2 regions of the Microtetraspora glauca genome follow, and region 2 is predicted to be linked to the other one. Evidence: riboswitches for the same ligand, from Rfam matches in the RefSeq annotation. Region 2 holds a riboswitch; the other holds the start of a gene.
What was found. Region 2 has a riboswitch for cyclic di-AMP ahead of AB0I59_RS08995 (C40 family peptidase). Riboswitches for the same ligand answer to the same signal wherever they lie in the genome.
Positions count from the first base shown of each region.

Region 1: it holds a riboswitch for cyclic di-AMP, as region 2 does, so the genes downstream of both, AB0I59_RS30570 (glycoside hydrolase family 25 protein) here and AB0I59_RS08995 (C40 family peptidase) in region 2, are expected to answer to the same signal.

Region 1 is NZ_JBFALK010000019.1:130,721-136,116, reverse strand. Features, by position in the region: gene AB0I59_RS30590 (cellulase family glycosylhydrolase) at 1-103, opposite strand, end outside; gene AB0I59_RS30585 (hypothetical protein) at 157-657, shown strand; gene AB0I59_RS30580 (RNA 2'-phosphotransferase) at 960-1,502, shown strand; gene AB0I59_RS30575 (phenylacetate--CoA ligase family protein) at 1,579-2,952, shown strand; gene AB0I59_RS30570 (glycoside hydrolase family 25 protein) at 3,251-3,991, opposite strand; cyclic di-AMP (ydaO/yuaA leader) riboswitch at 4,189-4,333, opposite strand; gene AB0I59_RS30565 (response regulator) at 4,542-5,198, opposite strand; gene AB0I59_RS30560 (sensor histidine kinase) at 5,195-5,396, opposite strand, start outside.
Region 2 is NZ_JBFALK010000003.1:578,207-583,602, reverse strand. Features, by position in the region: gene AB0I59_RS09010 (hypothetical protein) at 1-397, shown strand, start outside; gene AB0I59_RS09005 (NYN domain-containing protein) at 776-2,092, shown strand; gene AB0I59_RS09000 (C40 family peptidase) at 2,219-3,178, shown strand; cyclic di-AMP (ydaO/yuaA leader) riboswitch at 4,065-4,222, shown strand; gene AB0I59_RS08995 (C40 family peptidase) at 4,362-4,829, shown strand; gene AB0I59_RS08990 (peptidase MA family metallohydrolase) at 5,095-5,396, shown strand, end outside.

The DNA.
Region 1 (5,396 bases), on a different contig from region 2:
TGAAGCGGGTGCTCGGCTCCGGCGCGTTCCTGGTCGCCGAGAGGACGCCGCCGACCAGGACGGCCACCGCGGCGAGGGACACGATCCACCGAGCTCTCTTCATCTGATCTCCGTGGGGCTTCCGCCGGAAACGTGGACGCGGCTAGCATGCCGAACATGAGCCATGCTCGCAACAGTCTGCCTGCGATCGTCACCCTGCTGATCGTCACCGCGTTCGGCCTGTTCGGCGTCTCGCTGGTCACCCGGGTCGGCTACCTGGCCGTGCCCGCCGCGCTCGGCCTGCCGTCCGGGCTCCCCGGCCTGCGGTTCCTCCCTGTCGGCGAGACGACGTGGCTCATTGCGCTCACCGACAGCGCGGCGGCGCTCGTGCTCGTCGCCCTGGTGGCCCTCGCACGCGGCGGCTTCTGGAGAACGTGGGGCGCGTTCCTGGCCGGTGCCGTGCTCGCCGACCTGCTGCGTGGCATCGTGCTGGCGCAGACGGCGTCCGCGAGCCTCGGCGCCTACGCCGGATACGTGGGGGGAGCGCTGGTCACGGGGCTTGTGTGGGGGGTCGCGCTCGGCTGGCTCGCCGGGCTGGCCGCCCTGTCGCGCCGCAGAGAGCACGTGCCCTCGCCTCCGAACGAGGCGGGCGAGCCGATCACGGCGTCATCGCTCTGAGAGGTCCGCGGCGAGCGGTTCCCGGCACTCCGCCGCTTCCGGAGCAGCGTGTCGCGCTTCGCGGGCGTGATCTGCCCGGAGGAGACGTCTCGCGCGGCCCGGCCTGCCCGGAGGAAAGCGGGCGTGATCCGCCCGGAGGAAAGCGGGCGTGACCGGCCCGAAGGGAAAACGGTGTGCGCCATCCGTCCGCGCGCGCGGACGGTGCGAGGATCGAGAAGGGGGCTCCGGGCGCGTCTCCGGCCCACCCGATGGCCACCCCCGGCACCGGAACATTGCTCCGGCCACGATCTGGCGAGGACACGATGGACGAACGGCGCCTGGTGCGGGTCTCGAAGTATCTGGCGAAGCACCTGCGGCACCAGCCGGAGCGGATCGGCGTCGAGCTGGACGCGAACGGCTGGGTGGACGTCGAGGCACTGCTGGCCGCCTCGGCCGCGCACGGGTTCCCGATCTCGCGAGCGGAGCTGGAGCGGGTCGTCGCGGACAACGACAAGCGACGGTACGTGATCCAGGGGGAACGGATCCGGGCCAGTCAGGGCCACTCCGTCCCCGTCGACCTCGATCTGCCGGTGACCACGCCGCCCGCACTCCTCTATCACGGCACGGTCGCGCGAAATGTGGCCGCGATCCGGGCCGAGGGGGTGCGGCCGATGAGCCGTCATCACGTCCACCTGTCCCCCGACCGGGAGACGGCGACGAGAGTCGGAGCACGCAGGGGCAGGCCGGTCGTGCTGACGGTGGACGCCGCCGCGATGCGGGCGGCGGGACACGAGTTCCGCGTCAGCGCGAACGGTGTGTGGCTGGTCGACCACGTCCCGCCCGCCTTCATCCGTTTCCCCGGCTAGCACCCCGATGATCCGTGCCGAATGGGATGATCCGACACAACCGGCGTCCGCTCATCGAGGGAAGGAACAGCCCATCATGACGGAAAACGCGCGACAGCTCGCCCGTGACGCACGACGCGCTCTGCGGCAGGGCCCCGCGGCGATCGCCCAGCGGCAACGCGCCCGTTTGACCGAGATCGTGGCCTACGCCCGCGCCCACTCGCCGTACTTCCGCGAGTTGTACCGGGAGCTACCGGAAGAGATCGACGACCCGGCGCTACTCCCGGTCACCGACAAGAAGACGCTGATGGCCCGCTTCGACGACTGGGTCACCGACCGGAATGTGACGCTCGAGAAGGCCCGGGCGTTCGTGGACGACCCCACACTCGTGGGTGAGTGGTTTCAGGGGCGGTATCTCCTGGTCACCACCTCCGGCACCAGCGGGCTGCGCGGCATCTTTCTGCTGGACGAGCGGAGTGTGGCCGTGCACACCGCCGTCGGGCAGCGCGCCCGCGGCGGGCTGGGCATCGGCCAGGTCATCCGTCTCCTGCGCGGCGCCGGCCGTACCGCGATCGTCTCCGCACCCGGCGGCCACTTCGCCACCGTCGCCGGGGCGGCGCGGTTCCGCCGGGACCACCCACGGCTCAGCTGGATGCTGAGAGAATTCTCGATACACCAGCCGCTGCCGGAACTGGCCGCCGAGCTCAACCGATACAACCCCAGCTCCCTCACCGGCTTCGCGAGCATGCTCGGGTTGTTGGCCGGGGAGCAGGAAGCCGGCCGCCTGCGCATCCGCCCAGGGGTGATCATCGCCGGTGGTGAAGCGCTGACGGCAGAGAACCGTACCCGGATCGCCGACGCGTTCCACGCCGAGATCCGCTCCGCCTACGCCGCCACAGAGTGCGGCTTCCTCTCCTACGGCTGCGCGCAGAACTGGCTTCACGTCAACAGCGACTGGGCCGTGCTGGAGCCGGTCGACGCCGACTACCGGCCTGTCCCCCCTGGTCAGCCGTCGCACACGGTCCTGCTGAGCAACCTCGCCAACCGGGCCCAGCCGATCCTGCGCTACAACCTGGGCGACAACGTCCTGCTGCGTCCCGACCCCTGTCCGTGCGGCAGCCCACTACCCGCTGTTCAGGTGCAGGGCCGCGCGGCCGAGATGCTTTCCTTCCCCACCGGCCGCGGCGAGCACATCGGCATCTCCCCCATGGCCTTCGGCACCTTGCTGGACCGTCTTCCCGGCATCGAGCAGTTCCAGCTCGTCCAGACGACGCCCACCACGCTGCGGGTGCGCCTGAAGCCCGCGGACGGCACCGACCCCGACAGCGTGTGGCAGACGGTGCGCGACGAGATCGCTCATTTGCTGACCGAGCACAAGGTCGACCACATCACGCTCGAGCGCGCCGAAGAGCCACCCGAGCGGTCGGCCGGCGGCAAATACCGCAGGATCATCCCACTGGCCAAGCCCTGACGAGAAGATTGACGGGAAGGGCACTGGCTGGTGCCGTGGCCCCACCGTCCAAGGCCGGAGCTTCTCGGGGTTGCGAACCGCCCCGGCAGTACGCGCCTGGCCGACGCCTGACCGAGATGGCTCTGGTCGAGTCGTCTGAGCTGTCCGTTCCCCGGCAGGCGCTCGAACCATGCGCGCCCGCCGGGGATTCAGGAGAAGCGCTCGATCGTCGAGGCGCCCGGTGCTTCCGCTCGCCGATTCCGCATTCGGGACGGCCGTTCGGCCCCGTACGGAGGACGGCGGGCGGAAGCCCGGTCGGCTACGCCTTGGCGGCGGGGCGGCCCAGGGCGCGCAGCTGGTCGGCGGTCAACGCGGAGACGTTCTGGTCGATCGGCGTCTCGGTGTACTGGTGGATGGCCCAGCTCTTCCAGTCGGCGGGCGGGGTGACCTCACCCTTGGCCTTGCTGTAGTGCGCCACCCACAGGGGGTACTCGGACAGCCCGCGACCGTAGGTCTCGGCGAAGTTCCAGCCGGTGTAGATCAGCGGCGTCGCGCCGGTCTTCTTCTTCACGTAGGCCAGCCAGGTCTTGGCCCAGTTGTTGACGTGCGAGACGGACAGGCCGTCGGAGGTCTCCAGGTCGAGCACCAGCAGGTCGCCGGGCTTGCTGGGCTGCGCGTTCACCACCGACAGGAAGTGGTCGGCTTCGGCGATGGGGTCGTTGTAGGTGCGGGCGAAGTGGTAGGCGCCGCGGACGATGCCCTTCTTGCCCAGCTCGCGCCAGTGCCGGGCGAAGGAGTCGTCGCGCCAGGTCAGGCCCTCGGTGGCCTTGACGATGCCGAAGTGGGCCGGGCTGGAGCTCCAGTCATGCGTGGGCTCGTGGCCGGAGACGTCCTCGCCGTAGATGAGCGGCGAGGCCTTCCCCTCGGCCGCCTGGGCGGCGGGGGCGGGGCCGTCCGGGGTGGAGTGCGCCGGGCTGGACAGGACCAGGGCGGCGGTGGTGGACACGGTGGCCAGGAGACCGGTCGCGGTCAGAACTCGGAATGTACGGGTGAGGGACATGCTGGTTTCTCCTATGAGGCATTGCTTGGGGACTGCCGTGGGGAGTGGGGTCCGCGTGGTGAGCGGGTGTCAGGGTCACGCGCCGTCGCACCCGGTCCCCCCGCGGAGGGCGGCGTGTTCTACCCCACGGCCAGACGGCGCCGGCCGGGGTTCTTCGAAGAAGGGGCAGGTCGATGCGTGGGCATGAAGGGATCGACTCCTTGCTTCCATGCCGCCTACCGGGTCAGCTGACGGGTTCGGGCGGGGAGGTGCCCTACGGCACGCAGCGCGGGCTGGCGTGTCGATTCACCCCGGGAGATGGGTCCCCGGCTCCGCTGGGAGCGGATGAGGCGGCCCACGCGCCGTCAAGACGGGAAAGACTCCCCGTCGGCGACGCACGGTCCGGGCAACGAAACGGCAACACAGGTGACGACACAGTCGTCGGTACGTACTCCGATAGTGGACCTAAGGTACACATACGGACATAAAGTGACAAACAGGACAAAGGATTCTTTACCCGGACAGGTCAACCGCCGGTCAGGCAGGGAACCTCGTGGGCTCCTCGCCCGCGCTACCCGCCGCCCATCATGCGGTTCTCCCAGGCCCAGGCGGCGATCTCCACCCGGTTGCGCACCCCGAGCTTCGCCTGGATGCCGGACAGGTGGCTCTTGACGGTGCTCAGCGAGATGAACAGCTCGGCGGCGATCTCCTGGTTGGTACGGCCCCTGGCGATGGCCCGGACGACCTCGATCTCCCGTTCGGACAGCGGCCGCGCGGGCCCGCGTGCGGCCGGGGCTCCGGCGGCCGTGAGGTGGCGCAGCAGGCGCAGGGTGACCGACGGTGAGATCAGGGCGTCTCCGGCGTTCGCGGCCCGGACGGCCTCGACGAGCAGCGCGGGACCGGCGTCCTTCAGGACGAAGCCGACCGCTCCCCCGCGCAGCGCGCCCTGAACGTACTCGTCGAGATCGAAGGTGGTGACCACGACCACCCGGAGCGGGTCCGGCACCCCCGGGCCGGCCAGCGCGCGGGTGACCTCGATGCCGTCGAGGCGGGGCATCCGGATGTCCACCAGGCACACGTCCGGGCGCAGCCGCCGGGCCAGGTCGACCGCCTCGGCGCCGTCTGCGGCCTCGGCGACCACGCTGATGTCGGGCTGGTCCTCCAGGATGAGCCGCAGGCCGCTACGGATCATCGCCTGATCGTCGGCCACCAGGACTCTGATGGTCATCCGCGCTCCCGCGCGGCGACGGGCAGTGTGGCGCGCACGGACCAGCCGGCCCCGGAGCGCGGCCCGGCGACCAGCGTGCCGCCGAGTGCCTCCAGGCGCTCGCGCATCCCGACCAGGCCGTACCCCCCGCGGTGGTGGTAGCGGGCCGGCCCAGGCGGCGCGTCGTCGACGACCTCGACGGTGACGACGTCCCGATCT
Region 2 (5,396 bases):
AGGATCCGGCGAGCCGCAGATCGCTCGAGCGCTGCGTGAACTGAGTGTGACGCTGGCGGAAACGATCGAGATGAGCGGACTTGCTGCAGCGCCGACAATGCAGCGGGCGCTGTGGCCGTGTGATGAGGTCGGTAGGCGTGCCTTCACGATCAGCTACGACGTGATCGTTCCCGATCCACATCGGACGGTGAACGCCGTTGTCGATCAGTGGAAGAAGCATGGCTTCAAAGTGCAGATTGATCGCTCACGGGATCAAGCCCAGCCGGAGGCAATAGTCGCATCCCGTGACTTTGAGATGTCAGTGCATGGGTTTCCAGACCGTAGTTCGGTCTGGATCAGGGGAAATACTGCTTGTTTGCCGGGGGAAGTGCCGGAGGAGTGGCGGGACGTCCGGTAGGGGTCTCTTCCCGACCTCGAATCGACTGGTGATCGGTTCCCGAACGGCTCGTGAGCCCGCGCTCTGATCACATTGCGATCGTGCTCAATGGGCGTCGGCGGAGGCGGGAGAGGCGTGCCGCCGAGCAGGTCGGCGGGCCCGTGCGCGGAGCCGCCAGAGTGCGCCCGTGCCACTTGACGAGGGTGCTCCGAGTCCGTATCGCAACCAAGCGGTTGGGTGAACTCCGTTAGCCTCGACGTTCGTGCATCAGGCGGGAACCGCCATGATGCGGCGGGAAAAGCCCCGAAGGGGCGGCTGCTGAGGCGAGAGTGATGCGCGACCCGGTCAGGGGCGCGACAGCCGTACCCTTTAAAAAGGACAAGGATGAGGAGCGAGCGGATGAGTTCAGCCGGAGAGGGCCTGTCTCGTCCGCTGCCGGAGCAGGTGCGGTTACACGTGGTGGAGCTCGCGGCTCAGGTGCTGGGGTCCATGCCCGCCGCCGCGATTCCGTCTCAGTTGCGCGGCATCGCCAAGTTCGATCCGCGCAAGCGCGCCCGCCTCGGTAGCGCGCCGATCGCCGCCATGCTGGAAACGGACAAGGAGTTCCGCGAGACCGTCGCGGAGACGCTCCGGTCGGCCTGGCCCGACCTGGTCGCGGGTCTCGCCGACGGAGTGGTGCCCGCCGCCGCCGAGCCGGTGCTCGTCGCCGCGGCGGCCTACCTCACCCGGCCTCCGGGCTGGCCTGAGCTGGTCGAGCGAGCGCGCGAGGACCTGGAGCAGGCCACGTCGGCCGAGGCGGGGCGCGAACAGGTGGAGGCCCGGCTTCGCGAGCAGCTCGCCACCCAGCGGACCGCCGCCAAGGAGGAGGCGGAGCGCTTCCGTGAACAGGTGAGGGTGGCTCGCGCGGAGAACGCGGACCTTCGACGCAGGCTGCACGACGCGCGGGAGCGCGCGAAGGCGGCCGAGCGCAGGGCGGCCGAGATGGAGGCGGAGACCGCCGAGGCCAGAGCCAGGGTGGCGAACGCCAGCGGCGCGGCGGAGACCGAGGTCCGCAAGCTCAAGGAACGCCTCGCGGACGCCGAGCGGCACCTTGAGGCGAGCCGTCGTGCGGCCCGGGAGGGGCGCAGCGTGGAGGACGCCCGCATCCGGGTGCTCATGGACGCGCTGCAGGACGCCGCGGCAGGGCTCCGCAAGGAGCTGGCCCTGCCCACGATGATCAGCAAACCGGCCGACTACGTGTCCGCCGTGGTGCCGGGTGCGCCGAGCGTGCGGGCGGTGCCCGCCAGGGCGCTCGCCGACGACGATCCGCAGCTGTTCGACCAGTTGCTGGCCATCCCTAACCTGCACGTCATCATCGACGGCTACAACGTCACCAAGACGGGCTACCCGTCCCTCACGCTGGCGGATCAGCGGGCGCGGCTCCTCACCGGACTGGGCGGCCTCGCCGTACAGGCAAGGGTGGAGGTGACCTGCGTCTTCGACGGGGCCGAGCTCAATGGGCCGGTCCAGGTCTCTGCTCCGCGTGGGGTCCGGGTGATGTTCAGCGCGCCCGGCCAGATCGCCGACGATCTCATCCGGCAGCTGGTCAAGGCGGAGCCGTCCGGCCGCGCCATCGCCGTGGTCTCCTCCGACCGGGAGGTGGCCGATTCGGTGCGCCGGATGGGGGCGCGGCCGGTGCCGTCGCTCCTGTTGCTCCGCCGTCTCGGCCGTACCTGATCACCTAGAGTGCCAGGCTGATCGCCATAGGTGATGATCAGGTCGAATACCTGCGAATAGGTTGAATCGCCATGATCGCCTGAGTAAAGTCGCGCCCCAGGTTTGTCTATGACGAAGGGGGCCTGAGTGCGAGGGCGTGTACCGGTGGCCGTCGGCTTGGCCGCTGTGGCGCTGCTGCTGCCCATCACCGGCGCGCAGGCGGATCCCAAGCCCACTGTCGCGCAGGCCAAGGCCAAGCTGAAGAAGCTCGACGAGCAGGCCGACAAGATCGTGGATCAGTACAACGCGGCCAACGAGAAGTGGAAGAAGGCCAAGAAGCAGTACATCGCGGTCAATACCACCTACAAGGCGCAGGCCAGCAAGGTCGAGGAGCTGCGCGAGGGGCTGGTCACGGTCGCCAACAGCACCTACCAGACCGGGGATGTCGTCTCCTTCGGTCTGTTCTACAGCCCGGACCCCGAGTCCATGCTCAGCGGTCTCGCCGCGCTCGACCAGCTCTCCCAGGGGCGTGCCCGGCGGCTCAGTGAGTACCAGGGCGCCATCGCCGACCTCAAACGGCAGCGGGACCAGAAGAAGAGCACCTTCGACGAAGCGGCCAAGGTCAAGGCCGATCTCCTCAAGGAGAAGAAGAAGGCCGACGAACTGGTCAAGGAGCAGACCGAGCTGCTGCGTCGCCTGGGCGCCTACAACGCCGGCAACCCCAACAGTGCGGGCATCGCCTATACGGGTTCGGCCTCCGGCAACGCGCTCGCCGCGCTCCAGTTCGCCTACCGCCAGATCGGCAAGCCGTACCGCTACGGCGGGACCGGGCCGGGGGCCTGGGACTGCTCAGGGCTCGTCCAGGCGGCCTGGTCGAGCGGCGGGGTCTCGCTGCCGCGTACGAGCTTCGAGCAGTGGGCCTGGGGTGCCAGCCGCAGGGTCTCGCTCGACGCCCTGGAGGCGGGCGACCTCCTCTTCCACAGTGGGTACGGGCATGTGGGCATCTACGCCGGAGACGGCAAGGTCGTCCACGCTCCCCGGACGGGCGATGTGGTGAAGGTCGTCACGCTCGCCCAGTACAACGCCATCGGCGCCGTACGTCCCTGATCTCGGCCGCCGGGAACTCCGGCGACCGCCCCGGCCGGGGCACCGGATCGCCGGTGCCCCGGGCCGCACACCCGTTGGTGTCCCGTCCGCACCGCCGTCACACTGTCGCGAGTCCGCAGGCCTCGGATCTGTCCTGTGCCGCGTATTTCGGCGGTGTTCGCGCGGCTTTCGGCGGTGTCCGCGTGGCCGGACGCCGCTGAGCGCGCCGGTGCTCTGCGGCGAGGTTCCATGTCGATGGCCCCTGGCCCGGTCCCTCCTGAGCCCGGCTTCCCCTGGTTCCGGCCCTGTGAGCCGGCATGGAGCTCGTAGGGCGCTCGATCGAGCCTCTGGGGACGGCTGTATGCCAATGGGTGAGGCCGGGGCCGGTGAATCCTGAACGCCCGCACGAACGGACGCCTCAAGGAGCAACCAGTCCCGCTCTATGCGGCGGGATCACTCGGTCCTGTTATACGGGGCGATTCGACGGTGGAAATCATGATTCCGCGATCACCTTCACCCATCGGCGGAAGCGGCATATGTGACAACTCTCACATCGTGTGCGCGAACGTCGATCGGACCCAGGGTGCTTCCCGTGGAATTTCGATCACCAAAATAGATCTACCTTCTAGGGTGTCTGCTGGTGCCAATGTGGCAGTTCCGGAGGATGTTTCGCAATATGTGACCAGAGTCACATTTTAGTGCGGAATGCATCGGGTATGCAGGGGTTTTCGTTTTACCGGAGCCTTTATTCGATCTTTATTTCTTGGCATGGACTTTGCCGACCTATGGCACGAATCGGTAACTTCTGGGCCGCGACGTGCACTCCACGCCGTCGCCATGAACGCCGGTACCAGCCGCGTTCGTGCCGATCATCCGTCGTCGTCACCCGCTTCGCGATCCCCCCGGGTGCGGCGACATGCCGAGTCCGTGCAGTCAGGAGGCACGGAGCCGGGGAACCAATGACCTTCATCGAAGGTCCGGGGTGAATCGGCGCCTTTCGCGCCGTAGGGCGACTTCCCCGCCCGAATCCGTCAGCTAACCCGGTAGGCGCAAGCGGAAGACCATAGGAGCGATCCTGTCTAGCACCCCTGCACGCCTGTCCCGCCTTGCCCGCGTCACCCTCGGTGGCGCAGCGATCACCGCCTCTGTCGCAGCCGTCGGAGCCCAGCCCGCGTCGGCCGAACCGGTGACGGACGGCCTCTCATTGGAAACGGCCACCACGACGGCGGCAGCCGCGAAGGCGGAGACTTCCGCCAAAGCGGCCATAGTCTCGAAGGTCACGATCCGTCAGGCCAAGGCAGCCCGCCAGAAGCGCCTCGCGGAGAAGGCCATCAAGGTGGCCAAGAAGCAGATCGGCGACCCGTACCGATGGGGAGCCACAGGACCGGGCGCGTTCGACTGCTCGGGCCTGGTCCAGTACGCCTGGGAGAAGGCGGGCGTCAAGATCCCCCGCACGACCTGGTCACAGAAGAGCGGCGTCAAGAAGAAGGTCTCCTGGGAGAACCTCAAGCCCGGCGACCTCATCTTCACGAGCGGCGGCGGCCACGTGGGCATGTACGTCGGGAAGGGCAAAATGATCCACGCGCCGCACACCGGCGCGCAGGTCAGGATCGACAAGCTCGACGCGTACCGCAAGAGCAGCTTCGTCGGCGCGGTCCGTCCCGGGGCCTGAGCTCCCTACGCCGAACGTCGGAATTCCCCCCGACCGACTGCCGTCCGTCCCTGGGCCGCTGCCCCCACCGAGCCCCCTCTCGGTCCGTCCCGGGGACTGAGCCCCCATCAACCCCCCAGCCGGGCGTGCCCGGCTCGAACCCCACCCGGGCGCGCCCGGGCCGCCCCCCGGCCGGGTGCGGTTCGACACCGGTACGCCGCACGGCCCCGCCCCTCTGCCAGAGGGGCGGGGCCGCGGCATGTCCGGAGGCTCGTACGATTTCGGCATGCGTGCTGTGGTCCGCCTCGGGGCGGCCGTGCTGGTCGCGGGGGCGGTGACGGCCCTGCCCGCCGACGCGCCGCCCGACCGGGCGCTGGCCACCGCGCGCGCGGTCATGGGCGAGCATCCCGAGATGTGGGCCGGAGCGTCGCTCGTCAGAGGACAGCACGCCCTCGTGATCGGCGGCCGGACGGCGGCCGATCCCCGGTCCGCCTCGCGATCCCTCTCGGCGCCCGGAGCCCGTCCGGAGGTACGCAGCGGCTCGGTGCCGGTCGCGGGGCTGGCCGCCGTGGCCGACTCCGCCCGCCG